3 regions of the Vibrio sp. PID23_8 genome follow, and region 3 is predicted to be linked to each of the others. Evidence: riboswitches for the same ligand, from Rfam matches in the RefSeq annotation. Region 3 holds a riboswitch; each other region holds the start of a gene.
The links. A riboswitch is a leader RNA that binds a small molecule or an ion and turns the genes downstream of it on or off. The one in region 3 is predicted to bind thiamine pyrophosphate.
Positions count from the first base shown of each region.

Region 1: it holds a riboswitch for thiamine pyrophosphate, as region 3 does, so the genes downstream of both, thiC (phosphomethylpyrimidine synthase ThiC) here and thiD (bifunctional hydroxymethylpyrimidine kinase/phosphomethylpyrimidine kinase) in region 3, are expected to answer to the same signal.
Region 2: it holds a riboswitch for thiamine pyrophosphate, as region 3 does, so the genes downstream of both, thiB (thiamine ABC transporter substrate binding subunit) here and thiD (bifunctional hydroxymethylpyrimidine kinase/phosphomethylpyrimidine kinase) in region 3, are expected to answer to the same signal.

Region 1 covers NZ_LIXE01000021.1:27,107-35,202, reverse strand. The annotation lists partial or broken rRNA gene rrf (5S ribosomal RNA) at 1-74, shown strand, start outside; tRNA gene AK966_RS19130 (tRNA-Asp) at 140-216, shown strand; gene crcB (fluoride efflux transporter CrcB) at 695-1,078, shown strand; TPP riboswitch at 1,140-1,238, shown strand; gene thiC (phosphomethylpyrimidine synthase ThiC) at 1,404-3,344, shown strand; gene AK966_RS19115 (thiamine phosphate synthase) at 3,344-4,759, shown strand; gene AK966_RS19110 (HesA/MoeB/ThiF family protein) at 4,746-5,519, shown strand; gene thiS (sulfur carrier protein ThiS) at 5,611-5,865, shown strand; gene AK966_RS19100 (thiazole synthase) at 5,871-6,638, shown strand; gene thiH (2-iminoacetate synthase ThiH) at 6,671-7,798, shown strand; gene AK966_RS19090 (aminopeptidase P family protein) at 7,905-8,096, opposite strand, start outside.
Region 2 covers NZ_LIXE01000004.1:82,460-90,555, forward strand. The annotation lists gene fbp (class 1 fructose-bisphosphatase) at 1-511, opposite strand, end outside; gene mpl (UDP-N-acetylmuramate:L-alanyl-gamma-D-glutamyl-meso-diaminopimelate ligase) at 822-2,180, shown strand; gene AK966_RS09355 (flavin prenyltransferase UbiX) at 2,180-2,818, shown strand; TPP riboswitch at 2,851-3,000, shown strand; gene thiB (thiamine ABC transporter substrate binding subunit) at 3,067-4,059, shown strand; gene thiP (thiamine/thiamine pyrophosphate ABC transporter permease ThiP) at 4,074-5,660, shown strand; gene thiQ (thiamine ABC transporter ATP-binding protein) at 5,660-6,364, shown strand; gene AK966_RS09375 (universal stress protein) at 6,439-6,876, opposite strand; gene AK966_RS09380 (TRAP transporter permease) at 6,920-8,096, opposite strand, start outside.
Region 3 covers NZ_LIXE01000005.1:289,411-297,506, reverse strand. The annotation lists gene AK966_RS11680 (TldD/PmbA family protein) at 1-1,285, opposite strand, end outside; gene AK966_RS11675 (TldD/PmbA family protein) at 1,285-2,670, opposite strand; TPP riboswitch at 3,016-3,126, shown strand; gene thiD (bifunctional hydroxymethylpyrimidine kinase/phosphomethylpyrimidine kinase) at 3,237-4,109, shown strand; partial or broken gene AK966_RS11665 (thiamine phosphate synthase) at 4,115-4,249, shown strand; gene AK966_RS11660 (phosphatase PAP2 family protein) at 4,439-5,164, shown strand; gene AK966_RS11655 (GNAT family N-acetyltransferase) at 5,319-5,837, shown strand; partial or broken gene AK966_RS11650 (HAD family hydrolase) at 5,879-6,386, shown strand; gene AK966_RS11645 (hypothetical protein) at 6,289-6,576, opposite strand; gene AK966_RS11640 (hypothetical protein) at 7,063-7,236, shown strand; gene AK966_RS11635 (M3 family metallopeptidase) at 7,462-8,096, shown strand, end outside.

The sequences.
Region 1 (8,096 bases), on a different contig from region 3:
AACTCAGAAGTGAAACGAAATAGCGCCGATGGTAGTGTGGGGCTTCCCCATGTGAGAGTAGGACATCGCCAGGCTTTTAATTTAAGGTACTTGTTCTGAACGACAAGTATCGGATAAAACAAAAGTTTTATCTCCGTGTGGAGCGGTAGTTCAGTTGGTTAGAATACCGGCCTGTCACGCCGGGGGTCGCGGGTTCGAGTCCCGTCCGCTCCGCCATTTATTCAGACAAAGCCCTAGCAGCAATGCTAGGGCTTTTTCGTATGTGTAAGATTTGAATTAATACAAAAAAGCTTAATGCTAAAGGTAATACTAATCACAGTAAGTAATCAGAGTTAGCTCAGGAAAAACGCTAAAATTTTCGATAAGTAGTTATTCCACAATTAAAATTTTAAACGAAGTTATCGAGCGTTATAACAAGCTAGAATGATCGGTTATTTACTACGATTGGTATAACCTCGAAGATTAATTGTTCGGGTTTATTTCCTCTTTTTGTCTTCCTAGCTCCCTTTCATTGTATTTATAAATAACCATTAGTCGTATTTTTAGTGGTGCTGCTTATTTGTACTAAGTGATACCTGTAACTTTTTAAATACGTGTAACTGTTGGATGTTGTTTTCGCTGAATTCTAAGACTTTATAATCACTATTATTATAAATTTGATTACAATATCGCCATCAACTTTTCTGGGGGCATTATGGGACAACTATCCATTTTGGGCTTTATTGCATTAGGTGGCGCATTTGGTGCGTGTACTCGTTACTTAATTTCTGAACTTTGTGTAATGCTACTGGGGCGTGGTTTTCCTTACGGTACGTTAACGGTAAACGTCGTTGGCTCTTTCATCATAGGCCTTTTGATCGCTGCGTTTGAAACTGAACTGATAACAACTGATCCGTGGCGCCAAATTATCGGTCTTGGTTTTTTGGGTGCATTAACCACTTTTTCTACCTTCTCGATGGATAACGTGTTGCTTATGCAGCAGGGTGCCTTCTTTAAAATGGGATTGAACATACTGTTGAATGTCGTGTTAAGCATTTCAGCTGCATGGATTGGGTTCCAATTATTGATGCGTAGTTAGCAAAAATACTCAAATTTTAATCAGGTCGGCTTGGTTTAACCAAGCCGTTTTTATATACTGATTTCACTTGTCGGAGTGCCATAAGGCTGAGACCGTTAATTCGGGATCCGTTGAACCTGATCAGATTAGAATCTGCGAAGGGAACAAGAGAAGATATCTACACCAGAGTTCTATCTGGTCGACCTATCAAATAGTCGAATGTTGTTATAGACGAAGAGCACCCGCTCAACCTGTCCTTAATTCGATTCCTCTTGTCGCATCTATCCGCCAAGCATTTTTATCCCAATACTTTTTATCTAAGCATAACAAAGCAAGGAAAAATGCTATGTCGAGTCGCAAGCAAGCGAGACTGGAAGCAAAACAGTTCATTGATACACTCTCGGTACAACCGTACCCAAATTCAAGCAAAGTCTACGTAGATGGTTCACGTCCCGATATTCGTGTGCCAATGCGTGAAATATCACTCGCTGATAGCCTTATTGGAGGCACAAAAGAAGCGCCTATTTTCGAGCCTAATGAGCCAGTACGCGTTTACGATACCTCAGGTGTATACACAGATCCAGAATACACCATAGACCTCTACAACGGCTTACCTAAGCTGCGAGAAGGGTGGATTGAAGAGCGCGCTGATACTGAACTACTCGATGAAGTAAGCTCGGTATACACCAAAGAGCGCTTAGAAGATGAAACGCTAGACGATCTTCGTTACGGTAATCTACCACGTATTCGACGTGCTAAAGGTGGGCAGTGTGTGACTCAGTTACACTATGCTCGCAAAGGCATTATTACCCCAGAAATGGAATACATCGCGCTACGTGAAAATATGGGGCGTGCTCAATACCGCGATGAAGTGCTGAATCAACAACATCCGGGTCAAAGCTTCGGAGCGAATCTTCCAAAAGACATTACCGCCGAGTTTGTGCGTAAAGAAGTCGCCGAAGGTCGCGCGATTATCCCTTCTAATATCAACCACCCAGAATCCGAACCAATGATCATTGGGCGTAACTTTTTGGTCAAAGTGAACGCCAACATCGGTAACTCATCGGTCACTTCTTCGATTGAAGAAGAAGTAGAGAAGTTAGTATGGGCAACGCGCTGGGGCGGGGATACCGTTATGGATCTCTCTACTGGACGTAACATCCACGAAACTCGTGAGTGGATTCTACGTAACAGTCCGGTTCCGATTGGTACTGTACCCATGTACCAAGCCCTTGAGAAAGTAAATGGTGTTGCGGAAAACCTTAACTGGGAAGTGATGCGCGATACTCTGATTGAACAAGCAGAGCAGGGCGTTGACTATTTCACTATCCATGCCGGCTTACTACTTCGCTATGTACCAATGACAGCAAAACGCGTTACTGGCATTGTTTCTCGTGGCGGTTCTATCATCGCGAAATGGTGTTTAGCACATCACCAAGAAAGCTTCTTATACACCCACTTCCGTGAGATCTGTGAAATTTGTGCTAAGTATGATGTGGCACTCTCTCTCGGTGATGGCCTACGCCCTGGTTCGGTTGCCGATGCTAACGATGAAGCGCAATTTGCTGAGCTTCGTACCCTTGGTGAGTTAACCAAGATTGCGTGGGAATACGACGTTCAGGTCATTATCGAAGGTCCTGGTCATGTTCCAATGCATATGATCAAAGAGAACATGGAAGAGCAGCTAGAGCACTGTCATGAAGCACCGTTCTACACGCTTGGTCCACTGACGACAGACGTCGCTCCTGGTTACGATCATATTACTTCAGGTATTGGCGCGGCCATGATTGGTTGGTATGGCTGTGCGATGCTTTGCTACGTAACACCTAAAGAGCATCTCGGCTTACCAAACAAAGAAGACGTGAAGGTTGGCATGATCACTTACAAGCTTGCTGCGCACGCCGCTGACTTAGCGAAGGGACACCCTGGTGCTCAAGTACGTGATAACGCGCTGTCTAAGGCTCGCTTCGAGTTCCGCTGGGAAGACCAATTCAACTTGTCACTCGACCCAGATACCGCGCGTGCTTTCCATGATGAAACCTTACCTCAAGAGTCTGGCAAAGTTGCTCACTTTTGTTCGATGTGTGGACCAAAGTTCTGCTCCATGAAGATTTCCCAAGAGGTACGTGAGTACGCGAAAGATATTGAGCAAGTTGCTGCGGACCAAGCTATCTCGATCAAAATGCTTGATGACCCTCTCGAGGGCATGCGTCAAAAATCGCAAGAATTTAGAGATACAGGATCTGAGTTGTACCACCCAGCAGCACATGCCGAGGTAAGTGACTAATGAGCCAAATCCTTATTCCGTCATCATTGATTGATCTGACGGGTTCAGTTCAGCAATGTTTGTTGGTGGCAAAAGAACAGGGGTTTAGCATTGTAGACATTAAGTTGGGTGTGAGCCCAGCTCAATCTATTCAGCTTGTTCGCGACCAACAGACCACACACATAACGACTGATCTCATTGATGGTTATGACTCTGAGCCTAAGTGTTCATTTGCGCTTTATTATCGTTCTGCTTTATCGGTAGAAGCGTGCGCAAAGCAACCGTCAAAAGCGATTTATATTGGTATTGCTGATCGCCAGGTTTCCGGTGAAAAGCATGAAGTGCTTCAGCTTGATATCTGGCGTCACCCAATTAACGATGAAGTGAGAGCGCTTACCGTTAAGTCCAAGCTCAACACAGCATTTGCTCCTGAGCATCACCTTGCTTGGATAGTAACGCTGACAGTACTCGATTTTCCTATTGAAGATGCATTAACACTTGCTCGAGCAATGACAACGCAACAAGCGAATGTTTCACGTGAAACACTATTGAATGACAACCTTGACGAGGGACGATCTACTCAGTGGGCTGACCAATTTGATGATTTCCCCACACCTGTACTGGAAGATAACCGACTCGATATTCAAGTTGGTTGGTCTACACAAGGAGAGAGCGTTAGCTTTCCAACGCTAACCAAGCAAAGTCTAGGGCTTTATCCAGTCGTTGATGATGTTGCTTGGATTGAGCGTTTACTGCCTTTAGGCATCAACACGATTCAACTACGAATCAAGAACCCACAACAAGTCGATTTAGAACAACAGATCATTCGAGCAATTGAGCTAGGTCGTCAGTATCAAGCACAAGTGTTTATCAATGACTATTGGCAGCTGGCAATCAAGCATGGCGCTTATGGCGTTCATCTAGGGCAGGAAGACATAGATGAATCGAATTTGGCTCAGCTAACTAAAGCCGGCATTCGTCTTGGTCTTTCTACTCATGGTTATTATGAGCTACTGCGCATCGTACAAATTCACCCTAGTTACATTGCGTTAGGGCATATCTTCCCAACCACCACAAAACAGATGCCATCGAAACCACAGGGTTTGGTGCTCTTGGCACGGTATCAAAAGCTGATTGATAGCATTCCTTATGGAAATACAGAGCCGGCTTTCCGTCCTTCAAAAGACAAAGAAGTAAGTGTCGACGAGCTCGGTTTTCCGACGGTCGCGATTGGTGGCATTGACCAATTTAATGCTGACCAAGTTTGGCAAACAGGTGTTTCTAGTTTGGCAGTTGTGCGAGCTATTACGTTGGCTGAATCACCTCAGTCTGTCATCGAGTTCTTCGCACAACTGATGAAGAAAAGACAGCTAATGTTTACTGATCAGAGTAGTGAATTGGCGGATACCAAGAGAGGCGAGCATGCTCACGGATAAGCACTTCCTTCGCTATCAGCGCCAAGTCGCTCTGCCTGAAATTGCCGAAGTTGGGCAAGAGCGCATGAGAAAATCGCATGTGCTGGTCATCGGTTGTGGTGGGTTAGGCAGTGCAGCGAGTTTGTACTTGGCATCGGCGGGCATCGGTAAATTGGTTGTGGTTGATGATGATGAGGTTGATAGCAGTAACCTACAACGTCAGATCATTTATCGTGAACAAGACCTCCAAGTTGCGAAAACAGAAGCAACCGTAAAGCAGCTCACTGATCTTAATTCGATGATCCAAGTACGCGCTCTCAATAAGCGATTAGACACAGCACAGCTGCAGCTTGAGGTGATGTTGGCGGATGTGGTGCTGGACTGCACCGACAATATGCCAACCCGTCAGCTAATTAATCAAGTCTGTTTTGAACAAAACACGCCACTCATCTCAGCGGCGGCAATTGGTTGGCAGGGGCAGTTCGCCGTCTTTGATTATCAAACACCAAGTGAACAAGAAGTAGAAAGCAAAGCCTGTTACCGCTGTTTATATCCGTTCGATGAATTACCACAAACTCAAAAGTGTCGTGAGAGCGGTGTCGTCGGTCCGGTGGTCGGCACACTTGGTAATTACCAAGCGCTTGCGGCAATTCAAAAACTGGCGACGGGAAAGTTTCATGTCGAGACTGCCAAGTTACACCTGTTTGATGGATTGAAAATGCAATGGAAAACCATGGCGATAAGCAAAGATAAACAGTGCCAAGTGTGTGCTCAAGTTTAGCTTACGAGCTAACTGAGCAAGATTTCAAACTGGCTATTTATTAGTGATAAACAGCTAGAAGTCATGGTCGTAATTATGAGAGTTGGAAGAAATGATGTCATCAGAACAACAAACAACACTAATGACCGCTGCTGACTTAGATGTGATCACCATTGTCATCAATGATCAGTCACATCAAGTTGCCAGTGAGTCGAATTTACAACAAATCATTAGTCAATTTGAGCTGCCAGAAATGGGCTGCGTTTTTGCAATTAATAACAACGTTGTGCCGCGCAGTGAGTGGGCTAGCACCGTTCTTTCACAGGGAGATAGCATCTCTTTGTTTCAAGCGATCGCAGGAGGTTAACGTCGATGCTTAAAATTGGTGATAAAGAATTCGAATCTAGACTGTTCACAGGAACAGGGAAGTTTGCCAACGGCCGATTAATGGCAAAAGCGATTCAAGTGTCGGGCTCTCAACTTGCGACCATGGCGCTGAAGCGTGTGGATGTGAACGACCTACAAGACGATATTTTGCTGCCGTTAAAACAAGCGGGTGTGAACTTATTGCCGAACACCTCGGGTGCAAAGAACGCTAAAGATGCAGTGTTTGCTGCTCAACTGGCACGAGAAGCGTTGGATACCAACTGGCTAAAACTGGAGATTCACCCAGACCCGAAGTACTTAATGCCCGATCCAATTGAAACACTTACGGCTGCTGAGCAACTAGTACGTGAAGGGTTTATTGTGCTTCCTTACTGTCATGCTGATCCGGTTCTTTGTAAACGATTGGAAGAAGTGGGTTGTGCAGCGGTAATGCCTTTAGGTGCACCGATCGGTTCCAACAAGGGGATTGTTTCTCACGACTTCCTAGAGATCATCATCGATCAAGCCAACGTTCCAGTGGTTGTAGATGCGGGTATCGGTGCGCCATCACATGCTGCGCGTGCGATGGAAATGGGCGCAGATGCCGTGCTCGTCAATACCGCGATTTCAGCTTCGAGCGATCCCGTTGCGATGGCGAAGGCATTTAAGTTGGCGGTGGAGTCGGGACGTATGGCTTATGAAGCTGGTCTTGCTGGTAAGGTTTCTCATGCGGTTGCGTCGAGTCCACTGACGTCATTTCTAGATGAGCTTTAGTCTTAGATGTGTAGCTATTAAGTGAGGGAAACATGAGCTTCGTTGAACAATTTAAGCTGCTCAATTGGGATGACATTTCGATGTCGATTTACGCCAAAACCGCACAAGATGTTGAGCGAGCATTGAATAAACCCAAGCGTGATTTGGAAGATTTTAAAGCGCTAATTTCACCAGCGGCTGAAGCGTACTTAGAGCAAATGGCGCAGCTGTCATACTCGGCAACTCGCAAGCGTTTTGGTAATACCATGTCGCTTTATATCCCATTGTACCTTTCTAACTTGTGCGCCAATGCTTGTACTTATTGTGGTTTCTCGATGGAGAACAGAATTAAGCGTCGCACCTTGAATAGGTACGAAGTGGCTGCAGAAGTCGAAGCCATTAAACGAATGAAGTTCGATAGTGTATTAATTGTGACTGGTGAACACGAGACCAAAGTGGGTATGAAATACTTCCGCGAAATGGTGCCGATGATTAAGCAACGCTTTAATTATTTGGCGATGGAAGTGCAGCCACTTGGTCAAGATGAGTACGCAGAGCTCAAGACATTGGGTTTGGATGCGGTGATGGTCTATCAAGAAACGTATCATCCTTCGACCTATGCTGAGCATCATTTGCGAGGCAATAAGATGGACTTCGAATACCGATTGGATACTCCTGATCGTCTTGCAAAAGCGGGTATCGACAAGATCGGTATTGGTGCTCTGATAGGATTGGAAGAGTGGCGTACAGATTGCTTTTATGTGGCAGCGCACTTGGACTATCTTGAGGGCACGTATTGGCAAACTCGTTACTCGATTTCATTCCCGCGTTTGCGTCCTTGTGAAGGTGCCCGTTCTTTAAACGGAAAGCAGCCAAAGTCAATAATGACGGACAAGCAGCTTGTTCAGCTGATTTGTGCTTATCGTTTATTGAATCCAGAAGTGGAGTTGTCACTATCGACTCGTGAGTCACCCAAGTTTAGGGACAATGCTTTTCCATTGGGTATCACCAGTATGTCTGCCGCATCGAAAACTCAGCCGGGAGGTTATGCGATGGATGATGTGGAACTCGAGCAGTTTGAGATCTGTGATGAGCGAAGTGCTGGTTCTGTGGAAGATATGCTTCGAGGCAAAGGTTTTGACCCAGTATGGCGAGACTGGCACTCGGCGTATTCTGGTTAAGTCACAAGTAAAGTCACTGGTCATCGTTATGTTTCACGTGAAACATAAGCAAAAAGTAGAGGGTTGATGCAAAACATCAACCCTCTACTTTTCTAGCTTCTAGCTTCTAGCTGTGCGCTATAGCTAGCGTTGCTTGACGAAGCCACTCTTTCACATCACCTTCAACAAGTGGGCTGATCTCATCCCACACTTTCTGATGGTAATCATTCAGCCAAGCAAGCTCCGGACGAGTTAGCATATCAACGTTGATGTTGCGCTTGTCGATTGGGCAGCGTGTTAGCGACTCAAATGACAGGAC
Region 2 (8,096 bases), on a different contig from region 3:
TGGTGGATGAACCATAAATCACGTAGCCAGCGGCGACTTGTTTGTGACCAGGTTGCAAGAAATCTTCTTCTGTTGCTGGTGTACCGATAGGGGAAACTCGGCGGTAAATGGAAAAGATGGTACCGACTGACACGTTCACGTCGATGTTTGATGAGCCATCGAGTGGGTCCATTAATACCACGTATTTTGCGTTTTGGTTGAGTTCTCGATTGAAGGCAACCGCTTCATCTTCTTCTTCACTGGCCACGCCACATACTTGGTCGCGAGCTTCAAGCGCCGCTTTGAACTTGTCGTTCGCATAAACATCGAGCTTTTGCTGGGCTTCACCCTGTATGTTTTCTGTACCGACTGCGCCAGTGATATCACCAAGGCCGGCCGCATTGATTTCGCGGTTTACGATTTTGGCAGCCAAACGAATGGAAGCTAAAAGAGATGAGAGATCGCCGCTAGCGTGGGGGAAGTCCACTTGCTTCTCTACGATGAATTCGCCTAAGGTGCGCATTCCTGACATGGTTAATCCTTACTTTTCAATTCAGTGGGGGCTCGCACAATGGGACATCTCTTTATGAATGTTAAACTATTGTGCTAATTGTAAGTTTAATTCGCAGATCTTTTTAATGGTAATGAAGTAACGGTTTGAGATCTCAATTTATTTGTAGAGCTACCCTAGCTTTCATCTCAGAGTTCGCTGACAGTACAGTCTGTATCCAGCCTTGTCAGATTTGTGAAAGGGACTGCAAGAAGAAGGTGAAAGACACTCGCTTTTCTTACAGTTATCACGATAATGAAAGAATTAAAAAACGCATTACAAGGTTACGTTTATGCACATTCATATCTTGGGTATCTGCGGCACGTTTATGGGCGGCGCGGCAATTTTAGCGCGTCAGCTAGGTCATAAAGTGACGGGTTCGGATGCCAATGTTTATCCACCAATGAGTACCCTGCTAGAGTCTCAAGGTATTGAAATAATTGAAGGATTTGACCCTTCTCAACTTGACCCTCAACCCGATCTCGTGGTGATAGGCAACGCGATGAGCCGTGGTAACCCATGTGTTGAGCATGTACTCAACACCAATATTCGTTACACTTCGGGTCCACAGTGGTTGCAAGAGTTTCTATTGCACGATCGTTGGGTTCTGGCGGTATCGGGTACCCATGGTAAAACCACCACTTCAAGCATGTTGGCTTGGATCCTAGAAGATTGCGGTTACCAACCGGGCTTCCTTGTTGGTGGTGTGCTAGGTAACTTTGGCGTGTCGGCTCGCTTGGGTGAAAGCATGTTCTTCGTTGTCGAAGCGGATGAATATGACAGTGCTTTTTTCGATAAACGATCTAAGTTTGTTCATTATCACCCACGCACGCTGATCATGAATAACCTTGAATTCGATCATGCAGACATCTTCGACGATCTAGAGGCGATTAAGCGTCAATTCCATCATTTGGTGCGTACTGTTCCGGGTAACGGTTTGATCTTGGCGCCAAAGCAAGATCCGTCTCTGCAAGAGGTGATCGAGCGCGGTTGTTGGACAGAAAAGCAGTTCTCTGGTGTCGATGGTGATTGGCAAGCACACAAATTGGTTGTCGATGGTTCTAAATTTGAAGTGTCACTGCAAGGCGAGAAAGTAGGCGTCGTGGATTGGGACCTCGTTGGTGACCACAACGTAGATAACGCATTAATGGCGATTGCTGCTGCGCGTCATGTTGGTGTTACTCCTGAGCTTGCTTGTCAGGCGCTTGGTCGCTTTATCAATACGAAACGTCGTTTGGAGCTAAAAGGTGAAGAGCAGGACGTGACGGTTTACGATGATTTTGCTCATCACCCAACAGCGATTGAACTGACGCTGGGCGGTTTACGGAACAAGGTAGGCGAACAGCGTATTCTTGCCGTACTGGAGCCTCGCTCTGCGACCATGAAGCGCGGTGTTCACAAAAATACACTCGCGGCGTCATTGCACAGCGCAGATGAAGTGTTCCTATTCCAACCGGATGACATTGGTTGGTCGGTACAAGACATTGCTGACCAGTGTCTACAATCTGCGTTTGTCGGTACAGAGATGGATAGCTTTGTCGCGAAAATCGTCGAACGAACACAACCGGGTGACCAAATTCTTGTGATGAGCAATGGTGGCTTTGGTGGCATCCACGGCAAGCTTCTAGAACAACTGAAACAAAAAGCTTAATGACATTTATGCAGCAAAAAGTAACCCCTAAAAAAGCCATCACATTAGCATTAACGGGCGCTTCTGGTGCCCCGTATGGCCTTCGCCTTCTCGAGTGTCTTGTTTCAGCGGATTACCACGTGTATGTGTTGATCTCTTCTGCAGCTCGTGTGGTGATGGCGACTGAGCATGATTTGAAACTACCAAGCGGCCCTGAAGCGGCACAAAAGGCATTAGTAGAACACCTCAACTGCAACCCAGATAATTTAACGATTTGTGGTAAAGATGATTGGTTCTCACCAGTGGCATCAGGCTCCGCAGCGCCGAAACAAATGGTGGTGTGCCCATGTTCAGCGGGTAGCGTCGCGGCGATCGCACACGGTATGTCGGATAACCTGATCGAACGTGCCGCGGATGTGGTGATGAAAGAACGTGGACAGTTGCTGCTTGTGGTGCGTGAAACGCCATTCTCAACCCTACATCTAGAGAACATGCACAAGCTATCGCAGATGGGCGTGACCATCATGCCTGCTGCGCCGGGCTTCTACCATCAACCGAAGAGCATTGAAGACTTGGTTGATTTTATGGTAGCGAGAATTCTTGATCACTTAGGTATTGAACAAGGTTTAGTGCCACGTTGGGGTTATGACCAACGTTGATTGTGTAATCAATCAAAGACCTTTACAATCCATCCAACTCATCGGGGAGCAAACTCATTTGGCATTGAACTCATCAATGCACTTGGGCGCTGAGACCTAATCGCTGAACGTTGTTGAGCAGGAAGGGACCCGTATTACCTGAACCAGATAATGCTGGCGTAGGAATTGAGCCTGGATATTGGAAGTCCTAAATACCTGCCTCAACCCTGTGCCGCTCAACTTTTCGACATGCAAATGGAGAGCGAGCCGTGAAAACCACTCTTAGTCTGATTGCCCTTGCAGCCATCACTTCGACTTCAGCGTTTGCCGCTGAAAACACCTTAACTGTCTATACGTACGACTCTTTCGCTGCCGATTGGGGACCTGGTCCTAACGTCGAAAAGGCATTTGAAGCCAAATGCGGATGCGATGTTAATTTCGTTGCACTGGACGATGGTGTTTCCATTCTTAACCGCCTTCGTTTGGAGGGAAGCAACAGCAAAGCGGATATCGTGTTAGGTTTGGATAATAACCTAATGGCGGAAGCAAAAAAGACTGGCCTGCTGACTGAGCATAACGTTGATACTTCTAAAACCACGCTGCCTAACGGTTGGCAGGATAAAACCTTCGTACCTTACGATTACGGCTACTTTGCTTTTGTGTACAACAAAGATAAGTTAGCAAATCCGCCAAAGAGCATGCAGGAGTTGTTGGAAGAGCGTGATGATCTGAAAGTCATTTACCAAGATCCTCGCACTTCGACGCCGGGCCAAGGCTTGATGTTGTGGATGAAGTCTATCTATGGCGATGACGCCACCCAAGCGTGGAAGCTGCTAGCGAGTAAAACCGTTACCGTTACCAAAGGTTGGTCCGAGGCGTACTCCATGTTCTTGAATGGCGAGTCTGATCTTGTGCTGTCGTATACGACTTCTCCCGCCTACCATTTGATTGCGGAAGACGATGCTAAGTACGCAAGTGCCAACTTTGCTGAAGGTCACTACATGCAAGTGGAAGTGGCGGCCAAGGTAAAAAGCTCACAGAATTCTGAGCTAGCCGATCAGTTCATGAACTTCATTTTGAGTGATGAATTCCAATCGGCAATGCCAACGGGCAACTGGATGTACCCAGTGACTGATGTTGAGCTGCCAAAAGGTTTTGCAACGCTCAGCGTACCAAACAAGTCACTGAGCTTTAGTGCTGATGAAGTTGCAAAAAAGCGTAAGTCCTGGATTCGTGAGTGGCAAAGCGCATTGACGTTTTAATATAGGTTCTACTTTTGAATTCTGTACCGAAAATTGGTTTAGGGGTCGCGATGATTATCACGGCCTTTGTTATTTCTGCCCTAGGTGCTTTGATTATTCAAGCGCCTTCTCTTGATGTGTCGATGGTTTGGAGTGATCCTTACTACCAACATGTCACCAAGTTCAGCTTCTACCAAGCATTTCTCTCTACCGTGTTGAGCGTCGGCTTTGCCATTCCCGTCGCTCACGCACTTTCTCGTCGTGAGTTCTTTGGTAAGTTTCTACTGTTAAAATTGTTTGCTTCCACCTTGGTTCTGCCAGTTTTGGTGGGTGTATTTGGTTTGCTGGCGATTTACGGCAATAGTGGCCTGATTGCAAAAGGACTACAAAGCCTTGATGCTGATCTACCGTTTTCCATCTATGGACTGAACGGTATTTTGCTTGCGCATGTGTTCTTCAATATGCCTTATGCGGCGCGCCTACTTTTGCAGGCATTGGAATCCATTCCTTCAGAGCAACATAAACTGTGTGCACACCTTGGTATGACTCATTGGGACAAATTCCGCTGGGTGGAATGGCCACGTCTAAGGCAACAGTTAGCTCATGTGAGTGGCTTGGTGTTTATGCTGTGTTTTACCAGCTTTGCCACCGTGATGGCATTAGGCGGCGGACCGAAGTCAACGACGATTGAACTTGCCATTTACCAAGCGATTAAGTTCGACTTTGATTTGCAAGCTGGGGCGCTGTTGGCGCTGTGGCAAATGTTGTTATGTGGCTTACTCGCGATTGGCGTACAGAAGTTGACGAAGCCAGTCTCGGTAAGCGCTGGAAGCATATCAGTACAGCAATATTTAACGAAGGATCATGGATGGTCAAAAGCTTGGGATTGCTTTTGGATCATGGCTGCCTTTTTACTTGTCATACCGCCGCTTGTGATGGTCGTATTCAGTGGTATCAACCAACAAGTTTGGTCGGTATTGAGTGATGAACGCTTTTGGTCTGCATTGTGGAATTCACTCAAAGTTGCCGTGTTAGCGAGCTCTCTGGCTGTTGCTGCTGGCGTGTCAATTTTGCTTACTAGCCGACGTTGGCGTTTGCAATACAAGAACAGCCGCGCCGATCAAATTGAACTAATTGGCACCATCATCTTGGTGACGCCTGGATTAGTTATTAGTACTGGATTATTTCTATTGCTACGCTCATTTACCGATGTATTCAGCTTAGCATTTTTTGTGGTTATTCTGGTGAATGGTTTAATGGCACTGCCGTATGTGATTAAAACCTTGTCTCAACCGATGTTACACATTGAGCAGCAATACCAGTACGTTTGTGCCAGCCTAGGCATGCGTGGTTGGCAACGTTTTAAAGTGGTGGAGTGGCAAGCATTACGCAAGCCATTTGCTCATGCGTTTGCAATCAGCTTTATGTTTGCGATTGGCGACTTAAGCGCGATTGCTTTGTTTGGTGGACAAGAATTTAGAACCTTGCCGTTGTATCTATTCCAATTGTTAGGCAGTTATCAAATGGAGGCGGCAGCGGTGGTCTCAGTCACGTTGTTATTGCTCAGTGTGGGCTGTTTCGCCGTGATTGAAAAAGTGTTGAAAACGAAGGGGAGAGCGTAATGTTAGTATTGGATGATGTGCAGTATACCTATCAACGTGATCTGTTTTGCTTTGAGCTAGAAATTCAACGTGGACAAATCGTGTCACTGATGGGACCGAGTGGGGCGGGTAAATCAACGTTACTTGCACTGTTGGCTGGGTTCATCAATCCAGACCAAGGCGATATTTTGGTTGATGGTGAGTCCATCGTACGCAAAGAACCGTACCAGCGTCCGTTCTCTATGTTGCTCCAAGAACACAATCTATTCGCTCATCTGTCAGTAAGAGACAACATTGGTTTAGGTCTGCATCCGGGATTAAAGCTCACGGTAGACCAAAAGCTTCTTGTGGAGCAAGCCGCAAAGCAAGTTGGTGTAGCAGAGTATCTTGACCGATTGCCAGAGCACCTTTCTGGCGGTCAGCGTCAGCGTGTGGCACTGGCGCGCTGTTTTGTTCAGCCGCATTCGATGTGGCTTCTTGATGAGCCTTTTTCTGCGTTAGACCCTGTGCTGCGTGAGGAGATGCTAACATTGGTTAAGCAGCTTGCTACTGAGCGTGGCATTACTGTCTTGATGGTGACGCACCACCTAAGTGATGCAAGAGCCATTGCCAGTCATTTTGCTTTTGTTGCTAGTGGTCAGGTAGAAGCATCTGGTGAGATTGCTGAGTTAAATGCACAACATGGCAGTGATGCGTTGAGCATTTTTGTTCGAGCGGCAGGATAAACACTATGATAAGGACGGATAAAAAAGGTTGATGCAAGCATCAACCTTTTGTTTTTAGGTTTGAATGGCTCACGCTAGCCTTGAGGCTTCACAACCATGACGTTGATTGGTGAGTATTCAACGACTTTGCTCGCGACCGAACCAAGCATCACTTTGTTGATTTTAGAGCGCTTGTGGCTTGGCATAATGATAAGGTCAGCACCTAAACGCTCTGCGTAGTCGAGAATGGTTGCGTAAGGTTTCCCTTCTGCAACGTGTACTTTGTAAATCACCTCATCGTCAATGTGTTGGTCAGCAAACGCTTTTAGCTGTTGCTTCACATCTTGCTTCATTTCCGCAGCCGCATCTTTCGGAAAGTAGCTTGCGACCATCGACATGTGGATACCGGGTACGACGGTTAGAAGGTGAACTTCTGCATTGGCTTGTTTTGCTTGCCAAACGGCTAACTCAACCGCACGGTCAGAAAAGCCTTGGTCGTTGAGATCAACAGGAACAAGAATTTGTTTGTACATTCAATGTCTCTCATCACGGCCCCTTGCCTCGGGGCCAAATCAGTTATGCGCTCAGTTGTTCCTTACGAGCACGATGTTTCTGGTTCATAGCAAGTACCAGTAAGAGCAACAAACACGGTACAAATACCCACTCTTTCATTGGGCGATCCGCATTTTGAATGACCGATTTGATCTCCCAATCGAAATCGATACCTGATGATTCAGCAGGGCTACCAAATTCGACCATATCTACGATCATTTTCCCGTCGCTCTCTGTCAGCATCAGTCCCATTGAAGCAATGCGTTCTTCAGCGGTGGTTGCTTTATCATCAAATGGCAGGCGAACGGTTTTCTCAATGTTATCGCCTTCTAAGTTTTGTCCAGCAACACGTAACTCAATGGATTCTCCTACATTCAGGCCCTGTGTGACTTGAATTATCTCAACACCAGGTGAAAGAACTTTCGCTGGATAGAGCATGTCCCACCAAAAACCAGGACGCAGAAATGAGAAAGTCAGTACTAATAATAGAATGGTTTCCCACCATTTGTTTTTTGTCAGCCACCAACCTTGCGTTGCCGCAGAGAAAATCAGCATCGCGATAATGGAAGAGATCACCGTCAGCGCTAAGTGCCACCAAGTATCAATGCCCATTAGCAGCAGTTGTGTGTTAAAGACAAACATGAACGGCAGAATTGCGGTTCGGATATCGTAGGTAAAACCTTGAATACCAGTTCGAATCGGGTCGGATTTCGCTATCGCCGCGGCTGCAAATGCTGCCAAACCCACTGGCGGAGTATCGTCGGCAAGGATACCGAAGTAGAACACGAACAAGTGCACTGCAATCAGTGGGATGATAAGACCATGCGCCGCACCGAGGGTAACGATCACTGGTGCCATTAAAGTAGAAACAACAATGTAGTTTGCTGTTGTAGGCAGACCCATACCAAGAATTAAGCTGATCACGGCGGTAAATAGCAGCATCAGAATTAAGCTACCACCGGAAATAAACTCGACAAAATCGGTCATGACTAAGCCGATACCAGTTAAGGTTACTACGCCAACAACGGTACCAGCTGCCGCAGTCGCCACGCCGATTCCGATCATATTGCGTGCACCGGAAACCAAACTTTGTGCGAGATCGACAAAACCATCTTTGGTTTGCTCAACTAAATCACCTTGTTTTGATAGCACCGCCATCAACGGGCGTTGAGTGAGCAAAATGAAGATCATGAATACCGTA
Region 3 (8,096 bases):
TATCGTTAATAAGCTGAGTATCACCTACTGCCTCAATCTCTTGCAGCATCTTGTAGAAGTTACCCGCGACCGTGATGCCACGCACTGGTTGAACGCGCTTTCCATCACGACACAAGAAGCCACTAGCACCAAATGAGAAATCACCACTCACTGCATCCGCGCCAGAGTGAACACCTTGAAGTTCGACGAGCTCTAAGTACTCACCCGCTTTTACTTCTGACGCACAGCTGTCACCTGTCGCAATCACTTTGTGATTTGCGGATACGTCTAGGCTCGATTTTGCCCCGCGAGCAGCACTTGCCGTCGAGACTGCACCCAAGTAACTTGCTGTTTGACTGTTGTGTAGCAAGGTTTTCAATTCACCATTGGCAATCATGACATTATCTTGAGTAGCAAAGCCTTCACTATCAAAACCCGCAATGGCCATACCATTTGGCATATAAGCCGCGTCGGTAAAGGTAATCAACTCACTCGCAACACGTTGACCAAGCTTATCACCCAGCGGCGTGATGCCTTTCATTGCACTGACACCAGAGAAAGCACTACCGAATGCGCCAAACAAACTTGCTAGCGCATTGATGTGGAAGATAGCTGGATAGTTACCCGTCGCAACTGGCTCGCCTTCGAGAAGATCACGAGCAAGGTTGTAACCGCCTTCGATACAGTAAGCTGGGTTCAACTCATCAAAACGACGTCCAAGTGACATTTGCCCCGCCATCGACTGTTTGCCGTCTTTTTCAAACAAGGTATACGCATAACAAGTAAACGATCGTTCGAAATGTTGACACAACGTGCCTTGAGTATTGGCGATAATCAGTTGAGTCTCGCCATCGCTATAGCCATTGTAAGGTGAGCTAGAAGCGTGAGGTAGAGCCACGACGCCTTGCTCAAGCGCGAGAGAAAGTTCGATTTTTTCGTCAACTGAAGTCGCATCTTCTTGCGCAATCTCAGTTACATCGGTCGTGATTTGGCTATTCACGCAGCTAATGGTCTGATGTTCATCTTGCTTAGAAAAGCGAGCGCTTTGCAGTGCATTGGTCAGCATCAAATCTAAGCTTGGTTGCTCTAGTGATTCAGAGTAGCTTGTTGCAACGCGCGCATTTTTCACAACACGAACACCCAGAACTTGGCTTGAGCTTACTTTGTACTCATCCAACTGTCCTTGGTTCGCTTTCAGAGAAAAGCTGCTGTTGCGGTTTACAATCACGTCAGCTTCTGCACCTTGACGCTTTGCTTCTGATAGGACGTAATCAACCGCATTAAGAAGTTGTTGTTCTTGGCTCATTAGTTACCGCCTCCTACCAGAATATTATCTACTTTCAATGTTGGTTGACCGACTGTGGTTGGCACTGAGCCACTTACTGAACCACACATGCCCGGAGCAAGCGCCATGTCTTTGCCGACCATGCTGATTTCTTTTAACACTTTTGGCCCCGTGCTGATAAGCGTTGCTGTTTTCAGAGGTTTGGTGATTTTGCCATTTTCAATGAGATAAGCTTCACGAACGGCAAAGTTGAACTCCCCCGTGCCCGGCTGAACCGAGCCGCCGCCCATCTTCTTCGCATAGATACCACGTTCGATACCTGCCAGCATGTCATCAAGTGAATGCTCGCCTTGTTCAATAAAGGTGTTACGCATACGCGAAGTCGGTGCGAACTTGTAGTTTTGACGACGACCAGAACCTGTAGGCTCGTAACCTGTCTTCATGCCACCCATTTTGTCAACCATAAAGCTCGTTAGCTTACCGTCTTTGATCAACTGAGTACGCTGAGTCGGCATGCCTTCATCATCAATATGAATCGAGCCCCATTCGTTGGTCATGGTACCATCATCAACTGCATTCACGGCAGTGTGAGCTATCATTTCGCCCATCTTGTCGTGGAATACGGATGCTTTTTTAGCAACTGAAGTGGTTTCTAGCAAATGACCACACGCTTCGTGGAAGATAACGCCGCCAAAGCCGTTACCAATCACCACTGGCATTTCACCCGATGGGCACGCATCCGCGCCAAGTTTCACCAACGCTTGTTGCGCAATAGTTTGACCGAGTTCTTTCGCATCAAGTTGTTCACTGAACTCCCAACCAGCAAGTGCACCTGGCCCTTCCATACCAGAAGATTGCTCATTACCTTTTTGAGCGACGGTATTACCAACAACACGAATGTAATGGCGAGTATCGTCAACGTGTAGACCTTCTGAGTTGAAGATAGACACTTGTTGTTCGCGCTGAAGCACACTACCAATGAACTGGCTAATGTGTTCACTCTCTGCACGTGCTGCTTGGTCAACTTGCAATAGGAAAGCGATTTTAGAATCTAGGTTAGCGTCTTTGCCAAGTGGCATACGACAACCATGTTGAATTGGGTAGCGGTTCAGATTGAGAGAACCTGTTGAAACGATTTGCTCACGCTTGTCTTTTGCAGCAAGCAGTGAGGTTACGCGTTTCAGTTCGGCTTCATCGGTGCTGTTGGTGTAACCGTAAAGCACTTTATGACCGAAGAAGAGACGAATACCGATACCAAAATCAATACCCGAGTTAACCTTATCCACTTCACCAGATGCGATCTGGACCGTGTTGGTTTGATGGTGTTCAACGAATAACTCAGCGAAATCAGCCCCTAAAAACAGAGCGTGATCTATCACCGCTTTCGCCGTTACAGAATTAAGCATGAGATCTCCTTGCTCGTTGATCGTTCTCGCCTTCCTTGTCTTTGAGTTAGGTTCTATCTAGTCGCTTCATAAGATAACTCAAAGACATATTGGCAACGCGTTAAATATTAACACTTTTTTAACCTTGTTTTATGCTAATCCTTGTTAAATTAAAGAACGGTTCGTTACGTAATATGTCGATATCTCGATATTAGATGGTGTCTTTTGCTGCGACTTTCAATGCAGCACGTCATTTGCTCTGATGTCTATCCTCTATTACCTCTGCCACATCTCATATTTAATCGATAGATCCTCATAACAGGAAAAAGCACGTGCAGCTTCACTGGGGGAACTGCTATGCTCTTTGCGAAATAGTCGGGGAGCCAATGCAGTTCATGCGTTGGCTGAGATCGAAATTCGAGACCCGTTGAACCTGATTCAGTTAGCACTGACGTAGGGAACTATCATCACTTTGCCACTAGCTGATCTTGAACTCCATCAGTTCAGCTAGCCTCAACGGATCCGATCAACAATCTTCCTTTGCGATGGCCAAGTCTGTTCCTATATGTCTTGTAATAGGAGCAACCATGGCGCAGCAGTCAAGACAAGAAAAACCATCAACACTGCCACAAGCAACATCTTCATCCAACACACCGATTGTGTTGACGATTGCAGGTTCTGATAGCGGTGGAGGCGCAGGCATTCAAGCCGACATCAAAGCCATGTCCGCAACCGGCAGTTTTGCTTGCTCAGTGATCACGGCGATTACTTCGCAAAATACCCAAGGCGTTTCTGCCATTTTCCCTATTCCTCTCGACCATGTAGAAAGCCAACTCGACGCAGTATTTACCGATCTCAACATTGTCGCCGTCAAAGTCGGCATGCTGACAGATTCCAACATCATTAAAGCCGTTGCCAACAAGATTAAGCAATACCGCCCTAAACACCTTGTGGTTGACCCTGTAATGGTGGCCACCAGCGGCGATTTACTCCTTGAACTGTCGGCGATCAACACATTAAAAGAAGTGCTGATTCCGCTAGCAGACATCATTACCCCTAACCTACCTGAAGGTGCAGCATTGACGGGCAAGCCGGTGCCTCAATCAGAGTCTGAAATGAACGATATGATTTCTGATTTACGTGCACTAGGTGCAAAAGCAGTGCTGTTAAAAGGCGGCCACTTAGAGAAAGACGAAAACAGCAACGATCTGTTGATCATGCCAGACAGTTCTGAATTGATTAGCGCCAAGCGCTTCTCAACCCAAAACACCCATGGCACAGGCTGTACCCTGTCTTCAGCTATCGCGTCTTACCTTGGTCAAGGCAACAATCTGCACAAATCCGTTCATCTGGGTAAGCAGTATATAAGCCAAGCCATCGCGCACGCAGATGAGCTTGAAGTCGGTAAAGGTCATGGTCCTGTGAACCACTTTTTTGCAGATTACACGCATGTGCGCTAATGCACTTTGGTGGTATTAACGAAAGTAACATTCCGCAGCTTGGCGCAACTGGCGTTCACGGCTTGGCTTTGGTTTCGGCCATTTGCCATGCGGAAGATCCAAAAGCCGCATCGGAGTACCTACTGCGTTTGATGAACTAGCTTACTTGTCCTTTAAACACAAAGCGCTTATGGATGTGCGCATTTGCATTTCAACACTTTCTAATACCGCGCTTCATCAATGAACGACATCGATGTCACTTTCACATTCGAATTGACACAGCGTTGATAAGTTTTTCACATCGATTGTCGTAAGATAGCTGCCTAATTTCGACTGCTGTATGACTTTTGATGAAAACTAAAAAATACGGTTTGATGATGCTCGCCTTGTTCATTCTTGGCATCATCCCGCTTTCGCTGTTTGCCTCGTATCACGATCTTACTTCTCACGTTTCTGATGGCACTGGCATTCTCTTTACTCTGCTGACGGATTCTGCGGGCAGCAAAGGCTTTTTGATTACCTTAACGCTGTTGGTGTTGTCCCTTTATCGCTTCAAACCAACCCAGTCTGACTGGATGCAAAAACTGTCTATGCTGGGATTGTTACTGGTGATTGGTTTTGCCAGCAAAACAGGCTTAAAGCTGATGACAGAAAGCCCACGTCCCTACACCGAATTGCTTGCCGCAGAGCAATTGATTGAGCGCCCAGAAGCGTTTTATCAACTAGCAACCCCACAGCAAGCGAATGTTATAGGACAGATTTCTGAGAAAGTCAGCGAATGGCGCACTCGTCACTGGCAAGGCGAAAAGGATTACTCTTTCCCATCTGGTCATACGATTTTCGTTTCTATCTGCTTAGCTTTCTTTGGTGGGTTACTTTTGCAGCATAAGTGCTATTTCTCTGCTGTAACTTTGTGGGTGTGGGCAATGGGCGTGGCTTACAGCCGTTTATGGCTCGGCATGCACAGAATTGAGGATTTGATTGGTTCGGTGGTGTTCGTTACGGTAGTGTTCAGTTTGATCCCTGTGTTTCAAATTACCAAAAAACTGCCTTTTATTTCTTTAACAGCAAAATAAAGCTCAGCAAGTCCAGATAAAAAGAAGCTAGCAAGTTGCTGGCTTCTTTTTTGATATAAACCTAATACACCAAACTTAGAATTAGATGTTGTTTATCAAAGTATTTTTGATATGTTTGAGAAATAACACTCAATCACAAGGCGGGGAACTGTGCGTGCTTTCGCTCAACATAACAACACATCGAACGACACTTAAACCGCTTACGATGGACAATTGGGCTTTGTACCAACGTCTGCACACCGATCCACACATTATCACCCTGTGTTTTGATCCACCTTCTGACTCCGATCTGATGCACAAGTTCGAGTCACGCCTACCTGCATGGACACCACAAAGTGATCATTGGTTATGTTTAGTGATTTACGAAAAGCAAACCTCGCAGCCTATTGGAATTACAGGCTTTGTTCTGCAAGAAGGCAAAGCCGAAGTGGGATACTTATTGTTGCCGGAGTTTTATGGCCAGCAATACGGTACGGAATCACTCGCAGCCGTCATCGAATGGGCAACAAACGAACATCAGATTTCGCACTTTTCCGCCAAGGTGACGGAGGGCAACATTGGCTCTGAACGGGTTCTGGAAAAGTGCGGATTCCAACTCACCGAAACCATCCCAGGTGCGTATAAAATAGGTGAACAAAAGTACGCCGATAAACTCTATTCACTGCAAAAATAAGGGCATATTTTGCAGAAAGTACGAATAAAGGAGATTCAAACATGATTTCTCTTTTCGATTGGGGAAACACCTTAATGGTCGATTTTCCCGAGGCACAAGGAAAATGTGCGATTGGGAATATGTAGAAGTTATTCCCCAAGCGAGAGAAACCTTAGCTAAGCTCTCGAGTAAGTACCCTATTTATATTGCCACCAGCGCGTCAGATTCCTCCCTGGAAGATGTACAATGCGCCTTTCAACGAGTCAAACTCGATCAATTCGTTACTGGTTACTTTGCTTTGCTAATCTTGGCATCCAGAAAAATCAACCAGCCTTCTATCACACCATTGCCGAGCAACTTGGTGTTCCTGTCAATCAACTCACGGTGGTGGGAGACCTTCCCAAAAAAGACATTTACCCCGCATTGGAAGCCGGATTAAACGTCATTTGGTTCAATCCTCGAGAATTATTGATTAAGCATTCAACAATGGCACGTTATTACGAATCAAACCACGACGCACATTGGTACACATTTTTCCAAAACGACGCAGCTCATCAAACTGAGGCGTAATACCGCGCTCCATTGCCGACTCCCAATAACTCAGTTCAGAATCGACCATTTCTAACAATTTTTTCGGACAACCAATACACTTACCTTCAGGCCCACAAACAAACGTTTCTGGTTCGTAGATCGGCAGTTCTGCTTTCACTTGTGTAATGATATCGCGCATTGCGGTCATTCGATCTGGCTTAGCGGTCATAACTCTGCTCCCAATACAACTAAGGAGCAGGATTGTACTCTCTGGCACGGAAATATCCCCGCCTAATTTAGATAATTTTTACTTTTTCTTTTACGCACGCTAGCGAACATCACCACCGCCAACATGAACACAAAATTAACATTATAAATCAACGTGTTAATTAAGTAATAAAATTTAAAATCACTCTCATAACGCTCTCGGCAAGATTGGCGAAGATCACACTCGCTTAGGTATCACTTCGATAAGATTCATTATGCGTGGCGCAAACAAAACCACATCAGTGCCACATTCACAAACCACTTGAAACTTATCACTATGATATTAAGACGTATTGTTATCTCAACTTAAAGCGCGTCTCCAATGTGTTGCAAAAATAAAGAGCTCTTCCCCATCATTAGGCGCAAAGAGATATATACTTATACCCAAGTAACCTCTCGATACTCGGTTACTTGGGTATAGACAGAGAACGGTACAGGAGGGAATCTTATGGAACTGCGCAATAAAGCGGGTGATACTGCGAAAATTGCAGATAATCTAACCCTTAAAGAAATCACTGAAATGGGTTACACCGTTGATCTTTGTGATGAAGCATTCGATCCAAACGAACATTGGAAAGCAGAAGGCCAAACTCAAGAGAGAGGCGAATACCCAGAAGAGTAATGAAACACCATTTCTGCCGAGTGAGTGATCGCTCGGCCTCATCCCTCAACACGTAGCATTGCTTCTTTTACCTCGTCATTCGTTATCTATACCTATACCTATACCTTCCGACGACAATTGCAAAATAACATTTTATCCACATTCAGCCATTCCTTTCCCCTACTTGTGCATGCCATAATCGACGACGATAAAAACCTCAATAAAGCAAACATTTGAAGGATCAAAATGACAGCAACGGAATACCTAAACGACCTCAACCAACGTTACCTCGCTATCCATCGCACCAAAGAAGACTTCTTTTGGGAAACGTACATGGGCATCAGCGACGACCACGATGGCTCGACAAAAGCACAAACAACTTGGACGAATTTTTTAAGCAACGCCGAACAAATCTCAGCCATCAAAGCACAACTTGAAGCGGCTGAAGCGATCGCTGATCCACAAGAGAAACAACAAACGCAAATTGGTCTGCAAGGCTGGTTAGCCACGTTTGAATCACACGCTATTGAAGGCGAGCAAGCTCAAGCGCAAAAAAATGCTCTGATTGCATTTGAAGCCGAGTTGTTCGAGAAAAAGCAAAACCACGTCCTGATGTTTACCAATGAAAACGGCGAGCAGATAGAAGGATCTTTGCCGGTATTGTCTTCGACGATTCGCGCCAACAATCACGAAGAAGTGCGTCAATCAGCACACCAAACGCTGCTCGACCTTGAGCAATGGTTGCTACAAAACGGCTTTATTGAGCTGATCAAACTGCGTAACCAATTTGCGCGTTCTTTAGGTTACGAAACCTTCTTTGATTACTCAGTGAAGAAAACAGAGAAGATGAGCTCAGAGCAACTGTTCAACATCTTGGATGA